DNA from 3 places in the Lacticaseibacillus rhamnosus genome. Region 2 is predicted to be linked to each of the others. Evidence: predicted binding sites of a transcription regulator. Region 2 holds the regulator's gene; each other region holds the start of a gene.

Region 1 (10,332 bases), 720 kb from region 2:
AATCGACTTTGTTGCTGACAATGATGACTATCCGCGTTATGGTAACAATGATGACCGGGCAGACAACATTGCTAAGTGGTTGGTTAAGACCTTCTACAACAAGATGAATACACATCATCTGTATCGCGGTGCTAAGCTCAGTACCAGTGTTCTGACCATTACATCTAATGTGGTTTATGGTAAGAATACCGGGACAACACCAAACGGCCGTCAGAAGGGCGAACCATTCTCACCTGGTGCCAACCCGGCGTATGGTGCTGAAAAGAACGGTGCTTTGGCTTCCTTGATGTCAACCGCCAAGATCCCATATCACTATGCAACAGACGGGATCAGCAATACCTTTGGGGTAACACCGAACACCTTAGGCCATGACGATGAAACCCGTAAGGACACCTTGGTTCACATGGTTGACGGCTACATGGAAAATAGCGGCATGCACCTTAACATCAACGTCTTCAATAAAGAAACGTTGATTGATGCCCAGAAGCACCCAGAAGAATATCCAACCTTGACTGTTCGAGTTTCCGGTTACTGCGTCTACTTTGCAGACCTGACCAAAGAACAGCAAGACGATGTTATCGCTCGGACCTTCTTCGACGAAATGTAATCAAGTCAATCTATTCGCAAAACAGGAGATCATTCCTGTTTTGTCAAAAGACGGCAACGATGCTGTTGCCGTTTTTTGACAAACTGAAATGAAAATCGTTGAAAATTAGGTATTTATTTGCACTGGAGGCGGCATAGATGAAACTCATCGATCAATCACAAAGCCCGTTAAATATTTTGGAACAAGTGGGACAGGATCATGAAGGCCCAATAAAAGGATACGTTCATTCAGTCGAAAGCTTTGGTTCGGTTGATGGTCCCGGGATTCGGTTTGTCGTCTTTATGCAAGGATGCAGGATGCGGTGCCAGTACTGTCACAACCCTGACACTTGGAATATCGGTGTGGGCGAGGAAATGACCGCTGATCAGATCCTGGCAGATGCACAGCGATATAAAGCCTTCTGGGGCGAACAAGGGGGGATTACTTGTAGCGGTGGCGAAAGTCTCGTCCAAATTGATTTTATCCTGGAACTTTTTACCAAAGCTAAGGAACTGGGTATCTCAACTTGTTTGGATACTTCGGGTGGTCCATTCACCCGTGATCAGCCGTGGTTTGGTCAATTTGAGAAACTGATGGCCGTCACGGATATTTCGTTGGTTGACATCAAGCACATTGATTCCGCGGAACACAAAAAGCTAACCGGTTTCCCAAACGAAAACATTTTGGATATGGTTCAGTATATGTCGGATCATGGCGATGATATGTGGATTCGCCACGTACTTGTGCCAGAACGAACCGACTTTGATCCTTATCTCAAACGCTTGGGAGATTATATTGCCACTTTGGATAAACGCGTGGTCCAGAAAGTGGAAATTCTTCCGTACCATACGTTAGGGGTTAAGAAGTACCATGAACTAGGTATTACGTATCCGCTGGAAGGTATCGAGCCGCCTTCAGCTGATCGGGTCAAGAATGCAGAGAACTTGCTACACGTTGAGGACTATACTGGATGGCAAAGTTGGCGACCACAGCCAGCTAACAAGCAGTGATTTAGTTGAAACTTAACGTAACGATTAAAAACGCAGCAAATCCGTTGCGTTTTTTTTAAATGCCACTTATGATGATGGTTGAGTAACGTTATCAAATTATAAACGAAAGGGAAGCCGCCCTATGAAGACGAAACAAGAGCGCATTTTTTCCTCCAAAACTCTCACGTATTTTTTGCAATTAGCAGAAACCATGAACTACACCCAGTCAGCCCAGTTGTTGGGGATTACCCAGCCGGCACTGACGCAGCAAATCAAGAAATTGGAACGAACAGTGGGGGCACCATTGTTTTATTCCGTTGGTAAGAAGTTGCATTTATCCGATGCCGGTCGCACGATGTTGAAGGCGACACACGAGATTTATGAAATTTTGAACCAGACGACTGACGAGATTCAGCAAAGCACCAGTGCCACAGTCGGCAAGATTAATATTGGCTTGTTAAGTTCAATTGAAGACAGTGCGTTTAATGCTTTTATCGCGCATTATTACGACCTTAATCCTGAAGTCGAAATCACGCTACGAATGATGACACGTCATGAGATCTGGGAAGCGTTGGAGAACAATCAGATTGATTTGGCCATCATGAATCTGCCTGATGAGACGATTAAGAACTGGAAGCCGTATGCAAGCAAGAAGATTCTTGATGAACAGTTATTGTTCCTGCATCATGATAATTCCTTGGCTAATCGCAAACGCCTGCATTTTAAAGATACGCTGGCTGAGCCGTGGGTAACTTATCCAGACGACTATTTCCTGGGTCAGTTGTTGCATGAGGCGTATAAGAATCAGATGGTTGATTTTCCGCATGTTGTGGCGCATTTTACCACGCCATATCAGTTAACTCAGTTTGTCAACCATACCGGTGTTAACACCGCGTTACCAACCAGTTTTGTTGCCGCTCATGCTGATCAAATCAAGGCGCATGCCGTTGCCTTTGAACCAGCGATTCGCTTTGAGACCTCGTTTGTGTATCGCAAGGAAAAAGCCGATATTCCGCGGATTGCCAACTTCTTTAAGACGTTTGACGCACATTTATCCGAGAAAGATTATCTATCGCGGGTCAGCGAAAACAGTGGTAAAATTGAACGGTAAACTATTCAGCTGAGGAGCGATCAGATAACATGACGACTTTGATTTTTGGACATCAAAACCCTGATACAGACGCGATTACAAGCGCCATGAGTTGGGCTGAATTTCAGAAGCAAGCAGGTAATACCGATGTTGAAGCAGTAGCACTCGGTGAACCAAACGATGAAACCAAGTTTGTATTGGATCATTTTAAGGTTGCTGCGCCGCGGGTCATTAAGACAGCCGCAAATGAAACCGGGCACGTAATGTTGGTTGATCATAACGAATTCCAGCAAAGCGTTGCTGATATCGAAGACGTGCAAATCGATTCAGTGGTTGATCACCACCGCATTGCCAACTTCCATACGGCGTCACCACTATATTACCGGGCAGAACCAGTGGGCAGTACCAACACGGTGATTTTCGAGTTGTTCCAGGAACACGGCTATGAAATTTCACCAACACTGGCAGGCTTAATGGCTTCTGGCTTGATTTCGGATACCCTGCTTCTGAAGTCACCGACTGCAACCGACAAGGACAAAAAGATCTTGCCGGAAATGGCTAAAATCGCTGGCATTGACCTGCAATCATATGGCTTGGCTATGTTGAAGGCGGGCACCAATCTAGCTGCCAAGTCGGATATGGATATCATTGAAGGCGATGCGAAGAGCTTTACGATGGGCGGTAAGTCTATCCGTATTGGACAAGTGAATACAGTTGATCTTGATGATATTTATGCGCGTCAGGATGAATTGGTGGCCGCTATGACCAAAGAAGCACAGGCGAAGGGCTATGATGACTTCCTGTTAATTGCAACCGATATTCTGAACAGCAATTCAACGGGCTTTGCTGTTGGCGCAGATCGTGACAAAGTGGCCGCAGCATTCAACGAAAAGTTTGATGCAAATGACCGGTTGGCACTGCCTGGCGTGGTTTCACGTAAGAAGCAGGTCGTACCGCCAATGCAAGGTGCGTTTGAAGGTTAATTTTGAACTTAATAATTGGTTTTATAAATCGCAGCCGTTTGTGGTTGCGATTTTTTTGTGCTCAAAAACTTGGATGAACAAAAAGGATAGTTCAAATTTAAAACGAGGTGCAAAAAACGCAGCCTCATAACTACTTCGTATAATATATATTATGTAAACTAGAATGGAGATTTTGAGTCGTTGACTTTGACGTGACTTATTTGGTGTTCAAATGGCAAAACGATTGATGCAAGTCCCCTCACCTGACAGACAGCTCAAAAACTTTTGAGAGAAGCAAATCAATTGTACGGATGTGAGCGGTGCGCTTTATTTGTTTTTTCTGGTTTGAAAATGACCAGTCGTTGCTAAATATATGTAAATTCAGCATTAATCAAAGCAGATTTGTAGAAAGTATCATTTTGAGTCATAAACAGCATTCAAGTCGCAAGTGTTGCTGTCAGCTGAATTCTGGATCAAAATACGAAAATTGATTTGATTGCAGCCAATGAATCGTTGGTTAATTGGTTAAACTGTTGCTAAAGCGGCGCCGTGGAATCAGGACATCAGCACAGATGGTCCTGATCGTGCAGTAAATTCAAATTTGAAATGCAACTAAGTTTAGTGTCAAATGACAGATCAACAAATTTGGTGATTTAGCTGGCTTGATGATTAGAAGCCCATTTACCTTTGGATAATACTAAAACTTTATTCAGTTCTACACTGGTGCTTTTTTCGGCGCATATCGTTGCGAATTACCGATATTTTCGTCATTATCCCTCGCCACGCACTGGTTTTTTCGCGTATACTGAAATTATCCAAAAGAAAACATATGTTCGAGGTGACTTTATTTGTCGACACAGAACTATCCTAAATTAATACAAGCCATGCTACCTTCCCTGCCGGACTATATTCAGGATTACTATCACAGCCAAAAAGCAATTCCCATCGCGGATTCTACCCTTTACCAGTACCTGCACTTTTACCAGGAATTTCTGCATTGGCTTATCTCCAGTCGGGTCACGGACGCCATTTCGCCACAGAATGTGCCTTTGGAAACTTTAGAGCGGCTTTCCTTGCGTGATGCGCAGGCGTTTGTGGCGTATTTACTTGAGCGGCCGTCAAAAACCCATCCGAATAAACGTATGACGCGGCGCAGTGTGGCGTTACGACTGGTCGGGATCAAGGCCCTTTATCGGTTCTTAACCGAAGAAAGCGAACCAAATGCGGACGGTGAGCCTTATTTTTACCGCAATGTTTGGAATAAGGTGAAACTTAAGACCCATGCAGAGACGACGACTTACCGTAATCATAAACTGCAGGAAATGTTGTTTGTGGATGGCGAAGATGCGCGCTTTTTACAGTGGCTGGATCAGCAATATGCTCAGCAGCTGCCATCGAAACCGCGTGCTTATTTTGAGGCGACGAAGGAACGAAATTTGGCGATCATTGCGCTGCTGTTTGGCTCCGGCGTGCGGGTTAGTGAATTGGTCAATATGAATTTGGAAGATCTCAATATGGATCGTCATACTGTGCAGGTGGTGCGTAAAGGTAATTTTCAGGATCGCGTTAACTTTGCTGACTGGATTGATCCTTATTTAACGGCTTACTTGAAGTCCCGAACCGCGATGATTGGTCAGCAGAAGCCTACTTCTCCGCTATTTGTGACGCAAATCGGCCAAATGGTAAACCGCATTCGCCAAAATACGATTGAAGCATTCTTCAAACGCTATACAACCGCTTATGGCCGCCCATCAACACCCCATAAAGCACGCCATACCTTGGGAACCAATATTTATACCGTCACCAAGGATGTGCAGCAAGTTGCCGATCAACTCGGACAAACGACGACCAGCGCGACGGATCTGTACATCAATCTCAGCGATAAAAGTGGAAAAGCGGCCTTACGCGAAGTTTCGGAAACTGCCGCCAAAGCCTTGGATCAACATCCCCAGCAACCATAATGTCGGCGGTTAGTTGTCTGGTTAAGTCATGTTGCGGCGCTAATTAACGTCACAGTATTCAGTGAGATAACAGTGGCGACATTTTTTGATGCTGGTTGACATAGAAAAAAGCTGCCTGATCGCCTTTGATGGCTTGCGATCAGGCAGCTTTTTTATACTATGCGTCAGACCGCCCTCACCCACGACTGGATGGCTGACGGCGGGAAACAATTCGATAATAAACGTTGCCGGTCAAACGGTACATCAGCACGTAGATGACCGCAAAAATTGCAAGCGTGATTAACGAAACGGTTAAGAAGAATTGCCAATCCGGCAGGCCGAATAGCATCATAATACGTTGGACAAAGGGCAATGCAAAGCCCACGTGGATGGCAGCGACGATCAAAGGCAGGTAAAACAGTGTGAGTAGCTGACTATTAATGGTAGCGCGAACTTCCCGAAGGCTCAGGCCGACGCGTTGTAAGATGGTATAGCGGCGTGCATCCGCGTAGCCTTCTGCCAACTGCTTGTAGTAAAGAATCAGCAAGGTTGCCAGGATGAAGGTCACCCCAAAGACAACCCCAAGGAATAGGAAACTGCTCATCATGCTGGCAGTATCATCGTAATTAGCGGCTCGCGATTGAACCGATTCCGGTAATGCAATCCCTCTTTTGACGACTGCATGATAAAGCTTGACCTGATTGGCGTGACTGCCGCTTAATGTTACGTCTTGATTAGTGGTCACGTCGGCTTTGAGCAGTGCCATTGACCTTTTTGGATAAAGCGCGTGTAAAGCGGTTAATAGTTGGACATCAGATGGGAGCGCAACAAACAAGTTAGGAATAAACGTTTTAGGCGCATTTGGAAAACTGGTGACTTGTTTGGCGACGTGGTAAGTCTGTTTGCCAATACGCAACGTGGCGGGTTCGTAATGATTGGAGGCATAGATTAAAACTTCATGATTGTTAAGTGTCACATGCTTGCCAGTATAGCGGTTATAATTTTCGACGGTCATCAGCTGAACCGAACGGGCATTATTGAAGCTAAACGGGCCGTTAAAGTTAGCTTGAGAATCTAACTTGTTTTTTTCTAATAAAGCAAGCGTACTTGAGGGTCCGTTAAAGGTTCGCATCGAGTGGATTTTGACGTGATGTGTTTTAGCCAGTGTCCGTAGTTGGTTCGCTGCATCCGGCCGCTTGGGGTTGATTGAGTATGCTAAATCAACCGGGGTTTGCGAGTTGACAATCTCATGAATGCCAAAGAATAACGTTGCGGTGGTTGCAAGTGTAATCAGCGTCATGGTGACTAAAATAGCAATCGAAGCCAACCCTGCGCCGTTTTGCTGCATCCGGTAAAGCAGATTCGAGACGTTGATAAAATGTTTAGGCTTGTAATAGTAGTTCTTGCGGTGACGCAGCCATTTCAAGACAAATACCGAGCCGGACGTGAAGAGACCGTAAGTCCCGACAATGACAAGGACGACCGCAAAGAAAAACAAGCTCATCGCTTGAAGCGGATTCTTGACGGTGACCGCAATCGTATAACCGGCAGCCAGACTCGCAATGCTGACAATCAAAGTTAGCCACTTGGTTTTAGGTTCCCGTTCCCCAGCGTTTTGTTCGCGTACGAGTTCGATGGGATGTTTGCGCAATAGCCAGAACTCGTCAACCAACATTAAAACAATGAACAAGCCAATCGTGATCAACCCGGCAATGCTGAAGGCAGTTTGACTCAAGCCAAAATCGAGATTGTGATTGACATGCAGCATTTTGGCCAAAGTGAGATAGCTAAGGCGTGACAGCACGGTTCCCAAAATTCCGCCGCACAATAAGGTTGTCAACAATAGCAGCAGCTTTTCCGTGGCCATCATTTTGCTTAATTCACGTTTGCCAAAGCCGATGATGTTGTAGAGCCCCAACTGGCGGATACGCTGTTTACGCAAAAAGTTGTTGGCGTAGATGATTAAGATGACGGAAATGATTGCGGTCGTCATTGAGCCAAATGAAAACAGTGATTTGCCAGCTGCCTGTCCGAACTGGCGGAACAATACATCACTGCTCGTGTAGGCGTTTAGCATGATCAAATTGATGGCCATCAAAAAGCTAGTGGTGATAACAAATGGCACAAATAAACGGCGATCGGCTTTAAGGTTGGTGGCGGCTAATTTGAAATAGAATTTCATTGCGCCTCGCCTTCCTTCGTCAGCATTGCGGTCATGGTTTCGCTGATTCGGGTCAAAAATTCGGGTTGCTGTAATTCACCGCGATACAGCTGATGGAAAATCTGACCATCGCGAATAAACAAAACGCGCTGGCTATGACTGGCCGCAACCGCACTGTGCGTCACCATGAGGATTGTCTGCTTACTGTCGGCATTGACATCGGTTAGCAAGTCCAACAGCTCACTGGAAGTTCTAGAATCAAGTGCGCCGGTGGGTTCGTCTGCCAGTAGGATTTCCGGATCGGTGATCATCGCCCGGGCAGCGGCCACACGTTGCTGTTGGCCACCGGAAAGCTCATATGGGTATTTTTTCAATAAATCGGTGATACCTAGACGCGGCGCCAGTTGGGTGAGCCGATTTTTCATGATTTCAAGCGGTTTCTTGGCTAAGACTAATGGCAGGAAAATGTTGTCCTGAACGTTAAAGGTGTCAAGCAAGTCAAAATCCTGAAAAATAAACCCGAGATGTTCCCGCCGAAATTTAGCCCGTGCGCCTTCTTTGACTTTGCGCAGGTCCTGTCCGTTAAGGCTGATTTCGCCGCCGGTAGGATCATCAAGCGTGGCGATTAAGTTCAGTAAGGTACTTTTGCCTGAACCGGATTCCCCCATAATCGCGACAAATTCTCCTGATTCAACGGAAAAACTGATGTTCACGAGTGCCTGTACCGGTTGGGCACCGCGACTGGTATAAGTCTTTTCGACATTTTTTAACTTTAATAATGTTGACATAAGATCCGCCCCTTTCATTTATCAGCTTAAAAGGGAAACTGCCGAAAAACTACTTACAGTCGACGTGCGTTGCTTACAAGCTGGTAAGGTGGCTTACTCGGCCAGCCAGCGCGTTTGCGGGAAGTGAATGGCAAAGGTGCTGCCGACACCGACTTTTGATGTAACGGTCAGGGTTAACCCTAGCTTTTGGGCAATTTGCCGGCTTAAAAACAGGCCTAAGCCACTTGCCTTTTGATTGGCGCGACCGTTGTATCCAGAATAGCCTTGTTCAAAAATCCGCGGTAGATCTTCTGGCAGGATACCGATACCGGTGTCAGCCACCAGCACGGCATCGCCCTTGGCATAAATCCGGATGCTCCCATGCGGGGTATATTTGATGGCATTGGTTAGTAATTGCTCGAAAATAAATCGCAGCCACTGACTATCACTCACCACAGTGGGCAAAGTTTCTACCGTGACGGTTAAGTCTTTGGCAATAAACAGTTTCGCTAAATCCCGCACGGTTTCGTTAACAAGCGGTTTTAGTGGTAATTCGGTTAACACCAAATCCGTATTCAGTGTGGTCAGTTTGAGGTAATTCAGCATCACGGTTAGATAACGGTTGATTTTACCAACTTCAAGCCGCGCATCGCTGGCATTGACAGGTTCAACCTGTAATAAGAGATCCAGTGCAGTCAGCGGTGTTTTAATTTGATGGGTCCACAGTTGCAAGGTATCGACCGTTTCTTGTTCCTGATCACGATACGTGTCATGATTTTGACGTAAGGTCTGTTGCAGCATTTGGATTTTTTGAAAATAAACCTGCCCAAGCGGATCGGAAATTTGATCAGCCGCAAGCAGTGTAACATCGCCTTGGAGCTGCGACCATTCGCGGCGAAACCGCCAAAAATCGCAGCCGCCGATCACAAGTAACGGAATCAGTGCGAAAAACCAGCTGTTTAACGCGACTTCAAGCGAAGCGTTAATCAGCCAGTTTGCTAACAGACTGGCAACCAGTAAGATGAGCAAACTCAGCCAAACCATCCAGCGGGCGCGCAAAAAAGCTTTAATCATGGCCGCCCTCCTTGTTTGCTAAACGATAACCTTTTCCTTTGACGGTTTCGATCAGTTGGTTGAGTCCTACCGGGGCGACTTTTTTGCGTAGCCGATTCATGTTCACTGCCAAGGCGTTGCGGTCAATGAACTCATCGCCTTCCCATAACTTCTCGATCATCGCTTCTCGAGTAACCACTTCACCATCGGCACCAAATAACAGGCTTAATAACTTGGTTTCTGTCGGGGTGAGGTCGATCACTTGAGTCGGCGAGCGTAGTTGGTTGTCGGTCGGGACCAGTGTAAACTCACCGTGACTTAAATTGGTATCGGTTTGCTGGTATTGGTAGGTTCGCCGCAACATCCCCTGAATCTTCGCCAATAAAACCGGTAGCTCGATCGGCTTAGCTAAAAAGTCGTCCGCACCGAGATTCATCGCCATCACCAGATTCATATCATCCCCGGAACTGGTCAGGAAGATAACCGGGACCTTGCTATGTTTGCGCAATTCGCTCAGCCAGTGGAAGCCATTAAAATACGGTAGGCTAATATCCATAATCACCAGATCCGGTGCGGCGGCACGGATTTCTGCGTCCACCTGATCGAATTTTTGGACCAATTCAACCGTAAATGCCCACCGATTAAGGTAGTTACCAATTGTCTTTGCAATCACGTCATCGTCTTCAACAATAAAAATCTTTTGCGGCATGTTTGTTATGCTCCCCTCGTGGTGATTCGTGGGCTTTTTAAGTCAATTGCTTTAAACTAAAGTCAGCTTCTATTT
Region 2 (10,332 bases):
CGGCGAGAATCATGCGTGGAGAAGTTAACGCGCCCATGATTAGCGGTGGGATCATCGCAAGGGCCGAGCCGAAATAAGGGATCAGATTCAACGGGCAAGCCAACAAGCCGAAAATCAAACCGTAACGCAATCCGATAACCGAATAGCCGATCATGAACATCACCGCAACGCATAATGCGACCGTGATCTGGCCTTGCACGTATGAACCGACTTTTTCATTCATTTCATGGAGCATTTGCTTAACCGAGCGGCGCAGTTTCGTTGGTACAATCTGCAAGATCATCGGCGTGAACTTATCGCCATCTTTTAGCATAAAGAAGAGGATGATGGGCGCAGTGGAAATTGTGACGACCACATTGCCGACAATGCCAATCAGATTCTGCAGCTGTGAAATGGTGCCAGTCACAAAGGCACCTTGTTTACCCGTGAAGAAAGTCTGGACTTCATTGGCAATTTCGTTGAGATCATGTTGCGACAGGATGTTCTGTTTGTCATTTAAATCATCTAACCATTTGCCGATTTCGGTAAATATTTGCGGAGCGGAATCAACGATACTGGTGATTTGATTGCTGACAGCAGGAATAAACCGTAATAAGCCCCAGACCAGCAGGCTAATCAATACAATGAACAGCAATCCGATTGCCAAGCCCCGATGCAACCCGGCTTTTTCAAGGCGGTTGATAATCGGAACGGTGAGATAGAAGAGAATGCCGGCAAAAATAAATGGCGGCGCAATAATCCCTAGAAAATCAACGACTGGTTGAAAGACCCAAGCAATTTTGGTAAAGACAAAAATGACTAGCAGGGCCAAAAGCAAATCAACTAGCAGAATCATGAACTTACTATTAACAAAGCGGCGATAGAGCCACGAGTCGGTACGTTTCAAAGGCGATCCTCCTCTAATAACGGTAAAGGTTATATTCCGGTCACAGCACGCCAAAGCGGTCAGACAGTCACAAAAGCCCTTACAAAACAAACGTAGGGCTGGCAAGTTAACCTTGTCAGTAACCGACAGCTGAAGTCGTCACTTTAGCGCTGATTTTAAGCACAAAAATCAAGTACACCTTGTATAACAATGATACTCGACTGAGTAGCATTTTTCGAGGATGGGTTCCGTGAAATGTCAAGAACGTGTAATTGCAGTCGTTACATAAAATTTACAAAAACACGCTGAAATCGTTACAAATATTATAAAAGCCTAAACAAAGGCGCTTAATGTAAATTTTACATATACAAAAGCTTTACAAATCAAAAAAATCAGGTATGATAAAGTCACAACCAAAACGGTGAGTCAATGTCGGTTCATCCGATACGGAGAGGAGTGACCCCATATGAGCATACTTCGGGGCGCTAAATGGACATTAATAACTCTGACCCTGGTCGCAACTTTGCTATTGTTTAGTAACTATGCGACGGCCGGCATCTTGTTGATGGCTCTAGATATTTTCTTAAGCTTCTTCTATGCAGTCATCAAGAGCAGATGTGATCGGCGTCAGATGCATAAGATGCCATTATTGCATAACTAATTGATGAAACAATCCACAGCCATGACGACTGTGGATTTTTTGTGAGCGCGAGCCGGCGCGGTTAGAAGTCGGAGTGTAAGTGGCCTTAAGCGTGATGGCCAAGACCGGGCCATTGCGCTTAAGGTCCTTACACGCAGACTTCTGCGCCGGGGAGCGCGTTATAGAAAGCAGGATAAAACCATCGAATTGCCCACCCAAGCATGCTTTGTCCTTGCATTGGGGAGCGGCGCGGTCCATACGCAAATAAAAAGCGTTAATGGCCTTAATATTGAGGCAAAAAGATATTTTGTTGCGCCTAACGACAGTTTTTTCAAATGAAACAGCAAAAACAATTGCAAACGTCCGTTCGTATTGGTATGCTGAGTGTAACAAAAGAGAACGAGGCGGTGAGCGGATGCCAACACAAGCAAGTCAGAAACGTTGGAAACAGATTTTACAAACAATCTATGAAGCGATCGAGGATCATGGGTACCCGCCCACGGTTCGCGAAATCGGTAAATCGGTCGGACTCAGCTCTTCCAGTACGGTCGCGGCTTACTTGGAGAAGTTGCTGGCGGCTGGCTTGATTGCCAAAGATCCGTCTAAACCGCGGACTATTGAAGTCACGACAGCAGGGCTTGATTTTATTGGGGTTCAGGCACAAGGAATCCCTATTGTCGGAACGGTTGCTGCAGGGGTTCCCATTACGGCGATTGAAAATATTGATGATTATTTTCCTGTCCCTGACGATCTTCCGTATTCCGCCGATGAATTGTTTATGCTTCGGGTCCAAGGCAGTTCGATGATTAAGATCGGCATTTTAGACGGCGATCAGATTATTGTCAAGAAACAAAATGATGCCGAAAATGGCCAGATTGTCGTTGCGATGACCGAAGAGGATGAGGCAACGGTTAAACGCTTTTACAAAGAAAAGCATGGCGTTCGTCTGCATCCGGAAAATGATGATATGGATGATATGTACTTCCCAAGTGTCACGATTCTCGGAATTGTCGTTAGTTTATATCGGCCGGCGCTTGTGTAATCAGCTCATAATTCAGTAGGACGAATCGCCCTCACATCAAAAAGACATTTACCAGCTACTTTATCGAAGTGGTGGTAAATGTCTTTTTGATTATGTACCCTGATGTCAACGTTGCAAATATCAAGGTTGGGCGAGGCGATCAAGGTCGTCTTGCGGTACCTTTTTGTAAACAGGTCCATTTGGAAGTTGCTTGAGTTGACCTTTTTTGGTGAGTTGGAATTGCAAAGTAGAACTGGCCGCTTGTGGTTGCGCTTTACCCGTGAAGGTGAAAACTCGACTTTTTAATGTAAGCTGAGCGGCAAAAATTCCCTGATCGGTACTTTCAAAAACGCCGCCTTGGTTGGCTAAGGTTTCAAGATAGTAGCCGCTGGTTGAGGACGTGACCCGGATGGCCTTTTTGCGATTATCGACTTGGACGAACGCGTGGCCGACAAGTGTACTTAAAGTGGCTTTGGGAACGGTCTTTTTAGTGGGCTTGACGTGGCTGGTGACGGTGCTGGCCGCTGGCTGTTTGGATGTAGACTTGCTTGCCGGGGTTGTGGAAGAGCAGCCGCTTAGCAAGATTAAGATGGTAAGAAATATCAGCTTTTTCATTTCCGAGCTCCTAGTGAATAAATTGGATGCAGGTCATAACGATAGGAATCACGATCATTGATAGCAAGGTGGTTTCTGTGACCATGATGGCAGCATAATCAGCATCGGCGTCATAGAGTTTGGCCACAACCGGTGCATTGGTCATGACCGGCATGCAGGACTGGAGAATAAAGATTTGTTTCATCAAGGTCGGAACCGGAGCAAAAGCAACCAATGCGGTCATGAGTAGCGGCGCAAAAAGAAAGCGGCCACTAAAGATACCCCAGGCTTCCTTGCTGAGCCGCAACTGCCGCCAGCCAGCCGTATGCAACGCAATACCGATAAAAAACATGGATCCAGGTACCGTTAAGTCACCAACATATGTCAGATCCGCCATTAGAAACTCCGGGAGCTTGATGTTCAATAAGACGAGCACAATCCCGAACATGAAGCCTAATAACGGAGGTGAGAAAACCTTGCCGAGCGCCTTTTTTAAATCAAAGCGTGCCGGTTTGGGCCCATCACCTTGGATAAGATAAACCCCGATTGTCCAGAAAATAGTGGTATTGGCCATGTAATAAACGAGGACGTAAGGAAGGCTGCGAGGACCAAACAGTGCCAAATTCACCGGTAAACCAATAAAAACCGTGTTGGAGTTGAAGAACATGGATTTAAAGGTGCCTTTTCGTGACTTCGGTACTTTCAACAAGTAACAAACCAGAAATGACAAGGCGAAAAGGATCATCATGGATAACACCGGGAAGAACAAATCCGGTAGCAAGCGCAAAAGCATACCCGCAGTGAACTTCGACGAGATGGTGACGATCATGTAAGCAGGCAATGCGACTTGGGTCACCACCTTGGCGATGACCTTGCTAGAGTGGCTGTTAAACCAGCCGCGCGCCGTTAGAAAGTAGCCGATGATGATGAGAATAAGAATTTCGAAAACGCCAAAAACGCTTGAGATAAATGCTGTCAAATACCGCCACTTCCTTATAAATTATTTTGGTCGCCGCAATGTAAACGTTCGTCCCAATTCGGCGTAGTTAGGACCGGCAAGCCGGGCAATGGGGGCCAAGGCAGTTGGATTCACATGCAGTGTCGGTAAATCAAGCACGGCTTCTGCAAAATGAAATTGACGGATTTCTAGAATAAAGAGATCCGTCATGATGATTCCCGCCGCATTACGAATGGGGACATATTGGTAAAGACTGGTTTCAAAGCGAATGCGAGCAGCTTGTAAACCCGGCACCTGAATCTCCGTGCTCGGAATCAATGGTAAATCAATCAGCGTTAATTCACTTTGATCAGGAGCCAGTCTTGCTGCGGTTTGATTCATCGCCTTGGTAAGATCAGTGCTAACCATGTGCACAACCGCTTCATGGCGAGCAAGGAGGTTGGCCGCAGTATCTTTTGGCGCTTGGCGTTCGCGCAAAATCGCAACCGATAACAACGGCAACTGATTGGAAATCCCGGTTGTAAACGAAAATGGTGCTAGATTAATGAGACCTGCTGTATTCTGGGTGGTAATCCAAGCGATTGGCCGTGGGATGATGCTGCCGGACAAAAGCTTGTATTGTTCATGCGGTGAAAGTTCGCTGGCAGATAGGTTAATCATCGTAGACCTCCAGTACATAACAAATCCGATGGTGAGACCTTGCAATAGAAGCTGGTGTAGCCCAAAAGTACGTCACGACTGCAAGTGTAGCGCAGGGAACGAATGGCGTCAAAAGGACAAGCTCGTTTGGCATTCTCAAGCACTCACTAGTTTGTTCAAAGTTGTCAGGGCACAGCGGCAGTCGAGCTTAATAGCCAAACGTAAGGCATCACCCAGTGAGACTTAGCGCGAACAAAAAAGCGATGTTTGGCGATTGAGATCGCAAACATCGCCGTATAGGCATCGGAGGACCGATTGATTAATGGGGACTGGTATCAGTAGCAGAATTTGATCCGGGATCAGTCGGAGATGGTGACTGACTGCTAGACGAACCGGCTGGCGGCTGGTTACTTTGATCGCTACCAGGCTTTTCGGAATCGTCGCCAGTCTGCGTACCCTGACCGCCAGTTTGAGCCGGATTGCTACCTGACGCGCCGCTTTGGCTATGCTGACTTTCGACACTAGGCGCGGCAGAAGATGATGGTTCAGTGGAAACAGTTGAGGAAACAGAATGACTAGTTTGGGAGTTTGTTGATGACGGTACCGAGCTGATGACTGAACTTGAAGAAACGCTTGAAGCAGTCTGCGAGGTTTTAAAATTCGCTAGACTGACAAGCTTTTTCTTAGAACGTTGTAGGGGCAAACTAGTCGTTAAATAGTGATAATTATGAGGCGTTTTACCCTTCAACGAGATGGTATTGTTGAGCTCTTTCTTCAAGGCAGTTGTGTAGCTCAGCACGGTGCCAGATGCGTCCTTGGCTGAATATTCATCAACAGTTGATGCCTGCTTGTGCTTGTATGTCGTGGTCGTCGTGTAAGTGTAGACATTGGCGTGATCGGATACAAGCGTCAACTTACCTTTTTTCTGTTTAATACTACCGGTATCATTAATGACTTGTGGCTGACTATGCGCGTCAATAATGAGCAGGCGGGTATAAGTCTTGGCAGTCGTTAATTTCACATAAACAGTAAGATCGTGATGAACACCGTTTTCGTCCGTGACATCGCCAGTAGCGGTATAAGTCCCGCTTTTAAAAGACTGGGTGACTGCCGAGGTGGATGATGCGCTACTGCTTGAAGAGGAAGCGACAGGTCCTTGAACCTTAGCTCCCCGAAGCACTAGCCAGATGAAGACACCGATAAACAGAATAATCGCGCCGATTCCGGCTAGTGTGAGGTAAAGCGTTCTGCGATTCCGGCGAATACGTTCACGTCGCATGGATTGCCTCCTGAGATAAAATGAATTTTGTTCAAAACTGGGATAGATAAGGATGAACCAGAAGTATCACAAATGAGCTGCCGGTATACTACGATCACATAAACCTTTGTACGTGATCGCAGTCGATAGCGGCGGCCCACTAAAATACTAATGACAGGATCATGTCTAATATGACTTTTGCACAATGATGTTGCCATTAGCAAGTATCAAAGTTTCAATCGGCATATCAAAAGATTCAACTGGCCAGTCTGGTTGGTTAAACGCCATAACCGGTGGCACCAGCGTCACCGTATGGCCTGGGTAATCGGCTAAAAAACGATCATAATAGCCGCCGCCAAAGCCAATACGGAAATTGTCTGCCAGCGAAAAACCGATCCCGGGAACAATCAAAAGATCAGGGGCCGGCTCGACTTGATCGGCATGATAAGGCGGCTCGGGAATACCGAAACGACTGGTTACCAACTGATCAAAACCGGGGTCTGGCAGGAAAACCATTTGACGTTTAGGCATAACGCGCGGCAGGAACACAGCTTTGTTGGCAGCATGAGCAGCTGCAATGATAGGGGCAGTGGGAACTTCAAAAGGTCCGCTAACCGTGACCCCGATGCTGTCAGCTTGCTGCCACAGCGGAGTTTTCACTAATGCTGCCAATAGATTTTCCCCAGCCATCTGGGTTTCTTTGGCCGCTGTTTGTAGGCGCTTGAGCTGACGGGAGCGAAATTCGGCTTTCGTAGACATGACAACCTCACTTATTTTTTAGGAATTCGCTTAAGACAACCGCTTGATTATGGGTTTCATCTTTAGCTCCGTATAACATGATAACCGGATCCTGTTCGTGTTCCTTTAAAGTTTTAATGAAATTTGGCAAATCCGGATTTTTTGCTAGCTCTGCCAAATAGCGTTCTTTGAATTCAGGATATTTTTCCGGATCATGACCGAACCATTTACGCAATTCCGGAGAGGGCGCAATGGTTTTGGCCCATAAATCCAATGCCGCGTTGACCTTGCTGATGCCACGTGGCCAGATTCTGTCAACAAGAACGCGAAAACCTTGGGCTTGGGGTTTTTGATAAATCCGTTCGAGTGTTACTTTCATATCGATCACCTCATTTCTTATGATACCAGTCTTGGCAAGTCGTGAATGTTCTAGTCGCGATACGGTATACTAATTAAAAGAGGTGTCATCATGATTACGTGTTATCAAATTCAAAAAGACCGCAATGTGCAGGTGGCAACGGATGATCAGGCTAACTGGATTAGGGTCCAATCTCCTTTACCCCAAGAACTGCAAACCTTGGCAACCACTTACGGACTTCCGCAAACCTATGTCGATGCGGCTTTGGATAAACATGAAAATGCACGGGTAGAAGGGCTGGATCCGGCTGATAAGATGCCGGGCCTAATTGTTTTACGGTATCCAATCGAAATAACCAATGAATTAGGATTCCGCCAATTTAACACCGTACCGCTCACGATGATCTTACTGGCCGATCGCGTTATCACGATTATGCAGCATCCATTGCGGGCTTTTGACGACTTGGCCGCGCAGCCATTATCCTCCAAACCGGAAGAATTTGCCTTGGAAGTTTTGTGGTTAGTGTTGCACCAATTCGTGATTGACATGGATCAATTAAATGACGAAACCAAACAGATTGAAGGCAGTCTGGGCAAAGCAGCTAAAAATACTCAGCTTTATCAATTGATGGCGATGCAAAAGAGTCTGGTCTTTTTTGATGCGGCGTTAGAGCACTCGGGAAACCTACTCAAGTCATTACGTGCAGGCGAGCGCTTTTTCACGGCGGCTGGTTACCTTCGTCGGCTACATGACGTGGAAGTCGAGGTGGTTGAGGCTCAAACCATGGTCCGCATTACGAACAAATTATTGGAGCAGTATTCGACTGCTGTGAGTGCGATTGTATCAAATAACCTGAACCTCATCATGAAGGTCTTGACGAGCCTGACAATTATTTTGACCATTCCCACCATCGTTGGCGGAATTTACGGTATGAATGTACGGCTGCCATTTGAGAATGCGTACTGGGCATTTTGGTGGCTGATTGGCGGCACCGCGGTTTTATGCGGTCTTGCCGCATGGTGGTTGTGGCGCAAGGATTACTTTTAAAGTGGCAGATACTTTCAACGCCCGCAAAATTGGCTTGTTTGGCGTCAACTATAGGAAAAAATTCCATATAAAAATCGATTCTAACGTATTTGCTGGAATCGATTTTTTTCTGGGCAGCATTGCCTCACTTATATGATTTTAAAATCGATTCGAACCGTTTCATCGCTGGCGTTAAAACGCGATCTTTGCGATGTACGATCGAGATTGTGAAGGCCGGCTGATGGGCATCATCAATGGCTAAAGTAGCCAGACGGTCATCGGGGTTAATTGCGATTCTGGTTAAGAACCCGATCCCGACATTTTGGCGAACCAATCGCTTGAGTAGGGGCACATCGCCGGTTCGATAAACGATATTCGGCGAGAATGTGTGCCGTTGTTCAAACCAGGCAAACGCGCGGGTATGGACAAAGCCCTCACTTAAAGTAATGAATTGGCGTTTAGCAAGCGTGGCGAAACGAACGCTTTTGTTGGCTGCCAAAGGATCGTCTTTGCGGGTGATGATCACAAACGGTGCCGCATTGATTTGTACGACATGTAAGTCAGACTCGACTAATGGACCACTGGCACCCAGCACGGCGAAGTCCAACTTGCCAGCTTTGATTTGATCAAGCAAAGCGGCCGATCCAGCTTCGATGGTTTCCAGCTGTGGCATTAAACCGGTATTAATCAAATCGGGCGCAATCTTAGGAAACAGATAACCACCGATGATTGGAGGAAGACCAAAGCGGATTTTGGTTTTTTTATCCCATGCAATGTCTTGTTGGGCAAGTGTCAACTGATTCAGAATAATCGCCGCATGGGCCGCTAGCTGTTCGCCAGCCGGGGTCACACTGATATCATGATGACGGCGGTCGCGAATAATCAGCTGTGCGTGAAAATAATCCTCCAGACGCTTAATCGCGGTTGTAATAGTGGGTTGACTAACTGCGAATTTTTCAGCAGTTTGTGAGAAATTGCCGGTTTTCGTTAGCGAAAGAAAATAGTCAAAATCCCGAGTATTCACGTTTAGCCTCCTAAAAAAAGTGAGCGCGAGCCAGCGCGGTTAGAAGTCGGAGTGTAAGTGGCCTTAAGCGTGATGGCCGGGTTTTGGCCATTGCGCTTAAGGTCCTTACACGCAGACTTCTGCGCTGGGGAGCGCGTTATGGAGCAGAAAAGCCAGCGCGGTTAGGAGCCGGAGTGTAAGCGGCCTTGGACGTGATGGTCGCTCTTTGACCATTGCGACCAAGGTCCTTACACGCAGATCCCTGCGCCGGGGAGCGCGTTATGGTGTGAGCTGCCACGCCGACAAAAGAAAAATAATGGCGTCATATAAAAATATTTTATCACTTCTGTTAGGTTTGACTATAGTTTTTGCGGCGGCGTATCGTCTCCTCTTGTGATTAAAAGTTGTGTCCGATTTAACTGGCACAAAAAGGAGTGTGGACTTTGAAATATACACCAGAACAGATCCTGAATAACCCATTTTTAAATAAAGGGACTGCTTTTACGCAGGAGGAACGGAACCAATATGGCTTGAATGGTTTGCTGCCACCAGCTGTACAAACACTTGATCAGCAGGTTAAGCAAGCTTATGCCCAGTTGCAGACCAAGCCAACTGATTTGGCCAAGCGTCAATTTTTGATGACCTTGTTCAACGAGAATCATGTTTTATTCTATAAGCTTTTCTCCGAGCATATCAACGAATTCATGCCAATTGTTTACGATCCGACTATTGCCGACACGATTGAAAACTACAGTGCACTTTTTGTTAATCCACAAAATGCCACGTATCTTTCAATCGATGATCCGGACCATATCGAAAGCGCACTGAAGCATAGCGCAGATGGCCGCGATATCCGGTTGCTGGTTGTAAGCGATGCTGAAGGTATTCTTGGTATTGGCGATTGGGGCACGCAGGGTGTTGACATCTCAGTCGGCAAATTGATGGTTTATACGGCTGCTGCCGGCATTGATCCGAGTCAGGTCTTGCCAGTGGTCTTAGATGTCGGCACTAACAATGAAAGTTTGTTGAACGACGACCTTTATTTAGGCAATCGTCACAAGCGCGTATACGGTGAAAAGTATCACAACTTTGTCGATAAATTTGTCGCCGCAGCAGAAAAGCTGTTCCCGAACCTGTATTTGCATTTTGAAGACTTTGGACGCAGTAATGCTGCAGATATTTTGAATCAATATAAAGACAAGATCACTACCTTCAATGATGACATTCAAGGT
Region 3 (10,332 bases), 640 kb from region 2:
TCAGTAACCCAACAAGGCTCACCGTTCCGATTAGATCGAGGCTGAAAACCCATTTGCGCGGTAAATGCGTCGATAACCGACTGCTCGGCCAAATAAAAGCCAGTGCCGCACCGAACAGAATGGAAAACGCACGGGTATCCGTCCCGTAGTAAAGCCGACTTGGGTCAAAGGCCGCTGGCGACGTGTGGGCAACCGTCATCATGTATAAGATCGCCATCCACGCGCCGCTAACAGCTGCCAGGATCAGAACAATATTGGCAATTTGATGCCGATTTTTAACCAACAATAGTAAGCCCAGAACCAAAAACGGCCAAATAAGATAATACTGACCTTCAATTGACAGCGTCCACAAGTGCGTAAACGGCGATTCTCCATTCGCATAGCGGGCGAAATAGGATTGCCCATTTAAAATCTGCCACCAGTTATAAACATATAACAGGTTTGTCAAAACCATCATATGCAGGTTATGCAATAGATTCTGCGAGAAAAGCGTAATATAGGCCGCCGTACCAAACAAAACGGTGATAAGCGCCGGATAAAGTCGCTTAAATCGGCGAATAAAAAAACTTTTAAAGTCAATGTGCCGATAGCGGTCAAATTCTATCAGGAGGCCATCCGTAATTAAATAACCGGAAACTACCATGAAAATTGGGACGCCCAGATATCCGCCCCTAAAAAGTTCAGGACGTAAATGATATAAAATAACACCAATAACACCAATTGTCCGTAACCCGTCGAATCCATGGATATACCGACGCTTTCGTTTGCGCGTCTGTTTCACTTGAGGCCCCACCATTCTTTATAAAATTAATTCTTTACAACATGCTGCTCGAAGATTATTCAACAAACTCAAAAGTAAAATCATCAATAGCGACTAAATCGCCGCTTTGTGCACCGGCCTCACGCAAGGCATCGTCAACGCCCATGCTCCGTAATTGGCGTGCAAACCGCATGACTCCGTCTTCATGATCAAGATTGGCCATTTTAAATGCCCGCTCCACCTTCTCGCCGGTTAGAACAAAGGTACCGTCACTATCACGCGTCACTTTCAATGCTGGTTCCGGCGTGTACTTGTACTCGGTCGATTGAACCGGTTCCTGTTTTGGCTCGAATTGCGGTGCCGTCTTCAAGACTGTTGCGGTTTTATGCATCAAAGGCATGACGCCGCGGTGGGTCAGGCTTGAAATTTCAAAAATATTAGCCGGATCAATACCGCGGTCAACTAAAGCTGCCTTAAAGCTGGCAAACCGTTCCGCTGCACCCGGCAAATCCATCTTGGTGGCAACAATCAGTTCTGGACGCTTTAAGATATTTTCGTCATAAGCGCCTAATTCTTTACGGATTTGATCATAATCTTCCAGCGGCTCACGGCCATTTTCCGGATCCATCTCAACTAGGTGCAATAAGACCCTAGTCCGTTCAACATGGCGCAAAAATTGGATGCCTAAGCCAACACCCTGTGAAGCGCCCTCAATCAAACCCGGCAAATCAGCCATTACAAAATCGGTGCCATCATCCAACTGCACCATCCCCAAATTGGGAACGAGCGTCGTAAACTGATAGGCAGCAATTTTAGGCTTAGCCTGGGTCACCACTGACAACAAGGTGGACTTACCGACAGACGGAAAGCCAACCAAACCGACGTCAGCCAACACTTTCAATTCCAGCTTAATAAACCGGTGCTGGCCGGGCTCACCGTTTTCCGCAATTTCCGGAGCGGTATTTTTAGGCGAGACAAAGTGAATGTTGCCGCGTCCACCGCGACCGCCTTTTGCCACGACCAACTCTTGTCCCGGTGCAGTAAGATCGCCGAGGACTTCACCAGTATCAGCGTCCGTGACCGTTGTCCCAGCTGGTACGGCAATTCGGCGATCTTCAGCAGCGCGACCATACATCGACTTACCTTGGCCGTTACCCCCGGCTGGCGCTTTAAAGTGCCGTTGATAGCGAAAATCCATTAAGGTTCGTAAGCCTTCATCAACATATAAAATAATGCTGCCACCGCGGCCGCCGTCACCACCGGCTGGTCCGCCAAACGGCACGAACTTCTCGCGCCGAAACGCGACCATGCCGTCACCGCCTTTGCCCGCCTGAACTTCTACTTGTACCTGATCGACAAACATTGGCGATCCCCTTTCTGAAAAAACATAATTTTTAATTATACGCGTTATCGCGCTGTTCGCATAGTAAATCAGATGCCTTTTTCATTTTAACACGTCCAAGACAAGGACTCACACTTCAAGCGCAACAATATCGTAAAAATGTAAGGCAAAATGAAAAGGTTCGAATTGTGACAGCAGTGAATGTTTTTAACGGTTTTAGGTTGATTTTGAACGTTTCATCAGTATAATGAAGGACGAGGTGAAACGAAAGTGCTTACAGAAGAACGGCGACAATACATCCTTGCTCAATTGCAACAACATACCGTCATTAAGTCTAAAGCGTTAATGGCCGCGTTGGATGCATCGGAATCAACCATTCGTCGCGATCTGGATGAACTTGAAGCAGCCGGCGAACTTAAACGGATCCATGGCGGGGCCAAGCGTGTCAACGGTCTTGGCGATGAACCGGACGTGGCAAGTAAGTCAACGCAAAATTTACGGGCAAAACAAACCATTGCTCATGCCGCTGCTCGCCAAGTTGAACAAGACGATCTGGTCTTTTTGGATGCCGGGACCACCACGGCCCAGTTGATTCCTTTTTTGGCCGATCTTGGGGTCACGGTTATTACGACCGGGGTTGATAATGCCTCATTGTTAGCCGATTATCAAATTCCGACCTTAATGCTTGGCGGTATGGTCAAGTCAGCAACCAAGGCGCTGATTGGCGCAACGACTGCGGAAGCACTTCATCATTATCGTTTCGATATCGCCTTTATCGGTACAAATGGTATTCACCCTGAATTTGGGAACACCACACCAGATCCGGAAGAAGCCGTGATCAAGCGCTTGGCCATTCACCAAGCGCGTCAACCGATCATTCTCGCAGATCCCAGTAAGTTCGAACAGGTCAGTTTCGTCAAATTCGCCGATATTGGCGATGCAACCATCCTGACCAGTTCACTACAAGGGCTTCCAGCGAGCTATCAAAGGTATCAAAATATTAAGGAGGTTCATTCTTGATCTACTCAGTTACGCTCAACCCTTCGATTGATTATGTCATTGAGTTGCCTCGGCTTAACCTTGGCGCTGTCAATCGTTTGGCCCACGACGTTAAATTGCCAGGTGGAAAAGGCATCAATGTGAGTCGTATATTACAAACACTCGGCTTGCCCACAACTGCCTGGGGATTTCTTGGCGGATTCACCGGGACGTTTATTCAAGATAAGTTAGACGAGCTTGCCATGCCTTGCGATTTTACAAAAATCAAAGGTGATACCCGGATAAACGTCAAGCTCAAAGCAGAATCGGAAACCGAACTCAACGCCAGCGGCCCTGCTATTAGCGAGACCGAAATTGCCGACTTTAAAGCTAAGCTGACCAACCTAAAATCAGGCGATGTCGTTATTATGTCCGGAAGTTTGCCTAAAGGATTACCAAGCACATTTTATCGGGACCTCATCCCCTTAATTCATGCGCATGACGCAGACTTCGTGATTGACACCACCGGCCAGGCACTACTGGATACCCTTTCCGATCATCCCCTAGTTGTGAAACCAAATCACCATGAATTAGCTGCTCTGTTCAATGACGCACCATATACCAGTCATGAGGCAATTATCAAAGCCGGTCGCCGCATACTTGATTTAGGCGCACAACATGTTTTGATCTCGATGGCAGGCGGTGGTGCCCTCATGATTGAGCAAGATCATGCCTGGTTCGGTAACGTACCAAAGCAACCTGCTGTGAACTCAGTCGGTGCAGGCGACAGTATGTTAGCGGGTTTCACCGGAACTTTTGCGCAAACACATGATGTTCTGGAAAGCTTTAAGGTTGGAATCGCATGCGGTTCTGCAACCGCTTTTTCTGAGGATCTTGCCACTGCCGACAAAATTGCTGCCGTTAAGCAGACGATTACGATTAATGAAGTTTAGGAGGACAAAATGGACATTCGTGACTTACTATTAAAAAATGTCATGATCATGGATCTCAAAGGCACCACTAAAGAGGCTGTGATCGATGAAATGGTTGCCAAATACCACGCGGAAGGCATTGTGACTGACGCTGACGAATATCGCAATGACATTTTAAAGCGTGAATCAGAATCAACTACCGGCATTGGTGAAGGTATTGCGATGCCACATGCCAAAGACAGCGCGGTTACCCGGGCTACGGTTCTATTTGCCAAAAGCACTAAAGGCGTTGACTTTAATGCATTAGACGGCCAGCCCGTGCACTTGTTCTTCATGATTGCTGCTCCCGAAGGCGCCAACAACGAACACTTAGCTGCTCTAGCTGCCTTGTCTTCACTTTTGATCAATCCAAAACTGGTCGCTGACTTAAAGCAGGCTAAAACCCCTGATGAAGTCATTGATCTTTTTGGAAAAGCACAAGCGGAAAAAGCAGCCAAGGATAAAGCTGAAGAAGAAGCGGAAAAAGCCCAAGAAGCCAAGGACAAAGCCGCTAAGCAAGCTGAATTTAAAGACGAAAAGCGCAAAGAACGGCCATTTATCGTTGCCGTTACTGCTTGCCCAACCGGGATTGCCCATACGTACATGGCCGAAGCAGCCTTGAAAGAAACTGCCGAGAAAATGGGCGTTGATATTAAGGTCGAAACCAACGGCTCTGAAGGCATCAAGCACAAGCTAACCGATGCTGACATCAACCGTGCGGCCGGTGTCATCGTTGCCGCAGACAAAAAAGTTGCGATGGACCGGTTTAATGGCAAGAAATTATTGAACCGCCCTGTCATTGACGGCATTAAGAAACCGCAAGAACTGATCGAAGAAACCCTTAAAGGTCAAGGCCAAGTCTTTCACGCTGCTGGTGAAGCCAACACCGAAGCCAGTGAAAGTGAGGAGACTTCCGGCGGCACCGTTTGGAATCGCATTTATAAAGACCTCATGAATGGTGTCTCCAACATGTTACCATTCGTTGTTGGCGGCGGGATTATCATGGCGATCTCATTCATCCTGGAACAATGGCTGGGTAAGACCTCTATGTGGTTCACGTTCACGAATAATCTGGGTTCTTTTGCTTTTAGTTTCTTGGTCCCGGTATTAGCTGCTTATATTGCCGAATCTATCGGTGACCGCCCTGCTTTGATGCCTGGGTTTGTCGGTGGTTATATGGCAACCGTTGCTTCGGCATCGGTTGTGAAAGCGCAAAACCCGGCCGGCTTCCTTGGCGGTCTGGTTGCCGGGTTTGCTGCCGGCTGGATGATCGTGGGTCTTAAGAAAGCATTGGCCAAGATGCCGCGCTCATTAGACGGTATGCGGACCATTCTCCTTTATCCAGTCATCGGTCTTGCGATTATGGGGCTGTTAATGTTCTTCATCATCAACCCGATTTTTGCAGCGATTAACGGTGCACTCATTAACTTCCTTGAAGGTTTAGGTACTGGTAATGCCATCATCATTGGGGTCATCCTAGCCGCAATGATGAGTATCGATATGGGTGGTCCTTTCAACAAAGCGGCCTATACGTTTGCAATTGGCGTTTATCAAGCATCTGGCTTTAAAGATGGTCGCTGGATGGCTGCCGTTATGATCGGCGGTATGATTCCACCATTGGCTATCGCGGTTGCTTCCACTTTCTTCCCGAAGAAATTCACCCTACAGGAACGCAATGCCGGCTTATCTAACTATGCGCTTGGTTTAACGTTCATTACAGAAGGTGCGATTCCGTTTGCAGCAACCGATCCATTGCACATCATCGGTAGCTCCGTAATAGGTTCTGCGATTGCCGGTGGTTTAACTCAGCTCTGGCACGTTAACGTTCCGGCTCCTCATGGCGGTGTCGTTGCACTCTTACTAACCGATCAGAAATTTGGCTTTATCATGTCATTGATTATCGGAACCATCATCGCCGCACTGATTCTTGGCTTCTGGCGTCCAGTTGCTAAAGAGAATCGCTAAGTCAAGATAAGCTTGTAAGCGTCACTTAATAGCGGTCATGGCTTAAATTAAAAACTCGCAGCTTTGAAATGCGCTGCGAGTTTTTTTGTCCGTTTGAATGACGCTTTTTAAATTCGGTTTGTGGCTTTCAATCATCTTGCAAAAAAGCAGGCATCAAAAGGCAACGTTTGTCTTTTGGAACCTGCTTTTTCCATTGTCTTGAAAACGGCTCTAAAAAATTACCACGTTATCCGCATCATTTATACCCGACGTGCCGGCGTGGGATCTGCCGTTAACGAAAGCTTCAGTGCCTGGGCGACGCGTTTTGAAATGCCTAGCTCCTGAATATCTTCCAATGGTGCTTCTTTGATCTTTGTGATGGTCTTGAATTTACGCAGCAACTTTAAGCGTGTCTTGGGTCCGACGCCCTTAATTCCCTCAAGGCGCGATGCCAACGAGTTTTTGGCGTGAAGCTGGCGATGGAACGTGATGGCAAACCGGTGCACTTCATCCTGAATACGTTCCAACAGGTAGAAGCCCTGCGACTTCGGATCCAAATTGATCATCTCGTCGGCGTGACCGAATAGCAAGGCAGCCGTCTTATGCTTATTGTTCTTGACCATTCCGGCAACCGGAATATCGAGATTCAATTCATTTTCCAGGACATCTTTAGCCGCGTTCATTTCAATCTCACCACCGTCCATCAGAATCAAGTCCGGCAATGCCGCATGTTCCTTTAGCAGCCGCGTATATCGTCGGCGAATGACTTCGCGCGTATTGGCAGCTTCGTCAGCACCATTATGGGTTTTGTCCGCATCCAACTTGTATTTGCGATAATTGTTTTTGGCAGGTTGGCCATCGACAAATTGAACCATGGCAGACACCGGATCGGCACCTTGGATATGACTATGGTCAAATGCTTCTACCACATGGCCCATCGGTAACTTTAAGGCTGCCATCAGCTCTTTCATCGCCCCTACCGTTGTCCGATTATCTAATTCCATTAACCGAAACTTATCTTCCAGTTTAATCTTGCTGTTCTTGGCTGCTAGCGCCATCAGCTCGCGTTTTTCGCCTCGTTGGGGTGTGCGTACCGGTACTTCAAGGATATCAGCCAGCACCTTATTATCTAGCCCTGCAGGCACCAATACTTCACGCGGTTTAACGTTATTTTTCCGGCTGTAGAATTGTAAGATAAAAGATTCAAACTCTTCTTTAGCCGTATTGACCACCGGAAACAAGCGCGACTCACGCTTCATCAATCGCGCCTGGCGAATAAAGAAGACCTGAATGCTGATCCAGCCTTTATCCATATAAAAATTAAACAAGTCGCGCGTGGTATTATCCGTCGAAATAATCTTTTGCTTCTCAACCGTTTGCTCAATGTAATAAAGTTGATCCCGAATCTCGGCTGCCCGTTCAAATTGCAGATTCTTTGCCGCGCGCTCCATTTTGGCAGTCAAACTGGCCTTGGCTTTGCTGACATTACCGTTCAAAAAGCGTTTAATCCGCGCAATCTGATCGGTATATTCCTTCTCCGGGACGGTGCGAAAACAAGCGCCGAGACACTGCCCCATATGGTAATAAAGACACGGGCGACCCTGATAGCCGTTACAGCGGCGTAGTGGATACACTTTCTGAATAAAGTGCATGGTTTCCTGGGCAGCGTAAACATTGGGATAAGGGCCAAAATAATAGCCGCCGTCTTTGCGAATCGTCCCGGTAATTTCAATCTTGGGGTCGCGTTCATTAGTGATCTTGATATAAGGGTAACCGGTGCCCTTTTTCAGCTTGATATTGTAATAAGGTTGGTACTTTTGAATTAACGTAATCTCAAGCAAGAACGCCTCTTTATTCGTAGAGGTCACAATGTAGTCAAAATCCGCCACTTGTGCCACCATTGCCGCTACTTTTCCGTCATGCGAACTCTTAAAGTAGGATCGAACCCGATTCTTGAGATTTTTGGCTTTGCCGACATAAATAATCTTCCCGTTGATGTCTTTCATTTGGTAGCTACCGGGAAGATCCGGCAGTAACGATAACTTATGTTCAATGTGTGCAGATGCCATTGTAAGCTCCTTATAAAACAAATGTTCGCCTAACATTATAAAGATTCTAAAATGCGATTGCAAGCAGATAGCCTATACACCTGCCAGCATGCTTGTCATACCAAGCTTGTACTTCTGGTTCAAACCTCATGATACCCCACCAGCTCGTTTTCACAAAAAAAGTACCTTGCCCAGTATGCGCCAGACAAAGTACTTTGATGAAAATTATTGTGCGAGGATCTTAGAAAGAAAGTCTTGTGTCCGCTCTTCTTGAGGATGTTCGAAAAGCTGTTCAGGCGTGCCTTTTTCAAGAATCTTCCCGCCATCCATAAACCAGACTTGGTCGGCCACACTGCGGGCAAATCCCATTTCGTGCGTCACCACGACCATCGTCATTCCGGTTTTGGCAAGATCCTGCATGACCTTCAAAACTTCACCAACCATTTCCGGATCCAATGCACTCGTTGGTTCGTCAAAAAGCATCACATCAGGGTGCATCGCCAGCGCGCGGGCAATCGCCACCCGCTGTTGTTGACCACCGGAGAGGCTAGCAGGATAGGCATCGGCTTTTTCCGCCAAGCCAACTTGTTCCAACAGTTCCTTGGCTGTTTTGGTTGCTTCTTCATCCGTCACCGTTTTGACTTTTAACGGCGCCAGTTTGATGTTTTCTAGAACCGTCATATTCGGAAAAAGATTGAAGCTCTGGAACACCATCCCCATTTTCTCCCGGACATTATCCAACTGCTTTTCGCTAAGATCAACCAGGTTTGTTCCTTCAAAAAGGATTTCGCCTGCAGTTGGACGGTTCAACAGATTTAAACTGCGCAGGAAGGTACTTTTCCCGCCACCTGACGCACCGATCACGACAATCACATCGCCTTGGTCAATCGTTTCGCTAATATCATTCAAGACCACATTATCGCCAAACTTCTTGGTCAAGTGGTTGATTTGGATCAAAGGTTTATGCTGCATGATTCATCTTCCTTTCAAAGTGACTCAGGAGCTTGGATAGCCCGAATGTCAAAACAAAGTATAAGACCATTGCGACCAAAATCGGCTGAACACCTTTATAAGTTGCGGTTTGAACCACCGTTAATTGATAGATCAAGTCCGTAACCCCAATGATCGAAACAATAGAACTTTCCTTAATCAGTGAGATAAACTCGTTTCCTAGCGCTGGCCAAATGTTCTTGATGGCTTGCGGTAACACAACGCTGGTCATCGTTTGGCGCTCGGATAAGCCCAGCGAACGGGCCGCTTCAGTCTGGCCAATCGGGATGCTATCAATCCCACTACGGATAATCTCGGCAACGTATGCAGCTGAATTAAGCGATACCGCGATCAACCCTGCTACTAGCGCTGGAATGTCAATGAAAATGCCAATACCGAAGTAGACAAACATGACCTGAATCATCAACGGCGTACCACGGACGAACTCGATGTAGGCAACCCCAATGAGATGTGGCAATCGATGCTTACTCAACCGCAATAAAGCAAAGATCGTACCAAGTAAGACCCCGAAGAACGCCCCAATCGCACTGATGAGTAAGGTATACTCAACCCCTTTAAGGAAATAAGTCCAATAGTGCAGCATACTGGTATCTTCGGTATTCGTCTTCATGTAACTGCCAGCGGTTTTCAGATATTGCGGGATCAAATTCTTTTGTTTAATATCTGCTAAACTCTTATTGGCCGCTGCGACTAAAGAATCAGATCCTTTGGCAAACCCGATAGCAGTCCCCATCGTGTCACTTGACAGATTAAAATGACCGGGAATTTCAACCAATTTATCATCGTTAGACGTATAGGCTTGAGCAACCGCACCTTCCGCGACAACCCCGGCGACTTTGTGGGTTTTTAGCGCCAGAATCAAATCGGTTACTTTTGTCAGTCCTAAAGTCGTACTGGACTTCATTTGGGTTTTTGCTAAGGTCTCCTGCAGACTACCGTTTTGAACGCCGACTTTCTTATTGGCAAAACTCTTGTGGTCTTTGTAAATCTTAGCATCCGTCTTATTAATCAGAATATCCTGACCCGATTTATAATACGTCTTGGAGAAATCAATTGACTTGCGGCGAGCATTAGTCGGTGACATGGCAGCCAGCACCATATCAACCTTGCCGGATTGCAGCGCCACTAGCAACGAGCTGAAATTCATCTGCTTGATGACTAACTTGACCCCAAGATCCTTGGCAATTTTGCGGGCAACTTCGACATCCATGCCGACAACCTGATTCTTGCCATTTTTATTCACCAAAAACTCGTATGGTGCATAATCAGGGCTAGTGC

What was found. Region 2 encodes LexA, which represses DNA repair genes until DNA is damaged. Its sites were predicted from a motif close to CNAACANNTGTTNG; they were not measured.
Region 1: a site for LexA is predicted at 4,450-4,463, ahead of xerS (tyrosine recombinase XerS). Genes of this name have one in related genera too.
Region 3: a site for LexA is predicted at 8,079-8,092, ahead of uvrC (excinuclease ABC subunit UvrC). Genes of this name have one in related genera too.

What each region holds. Positions count from the first base shown of each region.
Region 1 is NZ_LR134331.1:1,438,898-1,449,229, forward strand. Features, by position in the region: gene pflB (formate C-acetyltransferase) at 1-607, shown strand, start outside; gene pflA (pyruvate formate-lyase-activating protein) at 745-1,596, shown strand; gene EL173_RS07410 (LysR family transcriptional regulator) at 1,718-2,686, shown strand; gene EL173_RS07415 (manganese-dependent inorganic pyrophosphatase) at 2,716-3,648, shown strand; gene xerS (tyrosine recombinase XerS) at 4,476-5,588, shown strand; gene EL173_RS07425 (FtsX-like permease family protein) at 5,764-7,749, opposite strand; gene EL173_RS07430 (ABC transporter ATP-binding protein) at 7,746-8,516, opposite strand; gene EL173_RS07435 (sensor histidine kinase) at 8,610-9,569, opposite strand; gene EL173_RS07440 (response regulator transcription factor) at 9,562-10,257, opposite strand.
Region 2 is NZ_LR134331.1:715,232-725,563, forward strand. Features, by position in the region: gene EL173_RS03545 (AI-2E family transporter) at 1-886, opposite strand, end outside; gene EL173_RS03550 (hypothetical protein) at 1,332-1,526, shown strand; gene lexA (transcriptional repressor LexA) at 1,921-2,547, shown strand; gene EL173_RS03565 (hypothetical protein) at 2,668-3,141, opposite strand; gene EL173_RS03570 (AEC family transporter) at 3,152-4,099, opposite strand; gene EL173_RS03575 (flavin reductase family protein) at 4,121-4,738, opposite strand; gene EL173_RS03580 (hypothetical protein) at 5,037-5,996, opposite strand; gene EL173_RS03585 (5-formyltetrahydrofolate cyclo-ligase) at 6,162-6,734, opposite strand; gene EL173_RS03590 (DUF488 domain-containing protein) at 6,742-7,092, opposite strand; gene EL173_RS03595 (magnesium transporter CorA family protein) at 7,183-8,118, shown strand; gene EL173_RS03600 (LysR substrate-binding domain-containing protein) at 8,243-9,121, opposite strand; gene EL173_RS03610 (malolactic enzyme) at 9,544-10,332, shown strand, end outside.
Region 3 is NZ_LR134331.1:1,358,539-1,368,870, reverse strand. Features, by position in the region: gene EL173_RS07100 (acyltransferase family protein) at 1-796, opposite strand, end outside; gene obgE (GTPase ObgE) at 837-2,123, opposite strand; gene EL173_RS07090 (DeoR/GlpR family DNA-binding transcription regulator) at 2,373-3,122, shown strand; gene pfkB (1-phosphofructokinase) at 3,119-4,033, shown strand; gene EL173_RS07080 (PTS fructose transporter subunit IIABC) at 4,043-6,016, shown strand; gene uvrC (excinuclease ABC subunit UvrC) at 6,256-8,064, opposite strand; gene EL173_RS07070 (amino acid ABC transporter ATP-binding protein) at 8,269-9,015, opposite strand; gene EL173_RS07065 (ABC transporter substrate-binding protein/permease) at 9,005-10,332, opposite strand, start outside.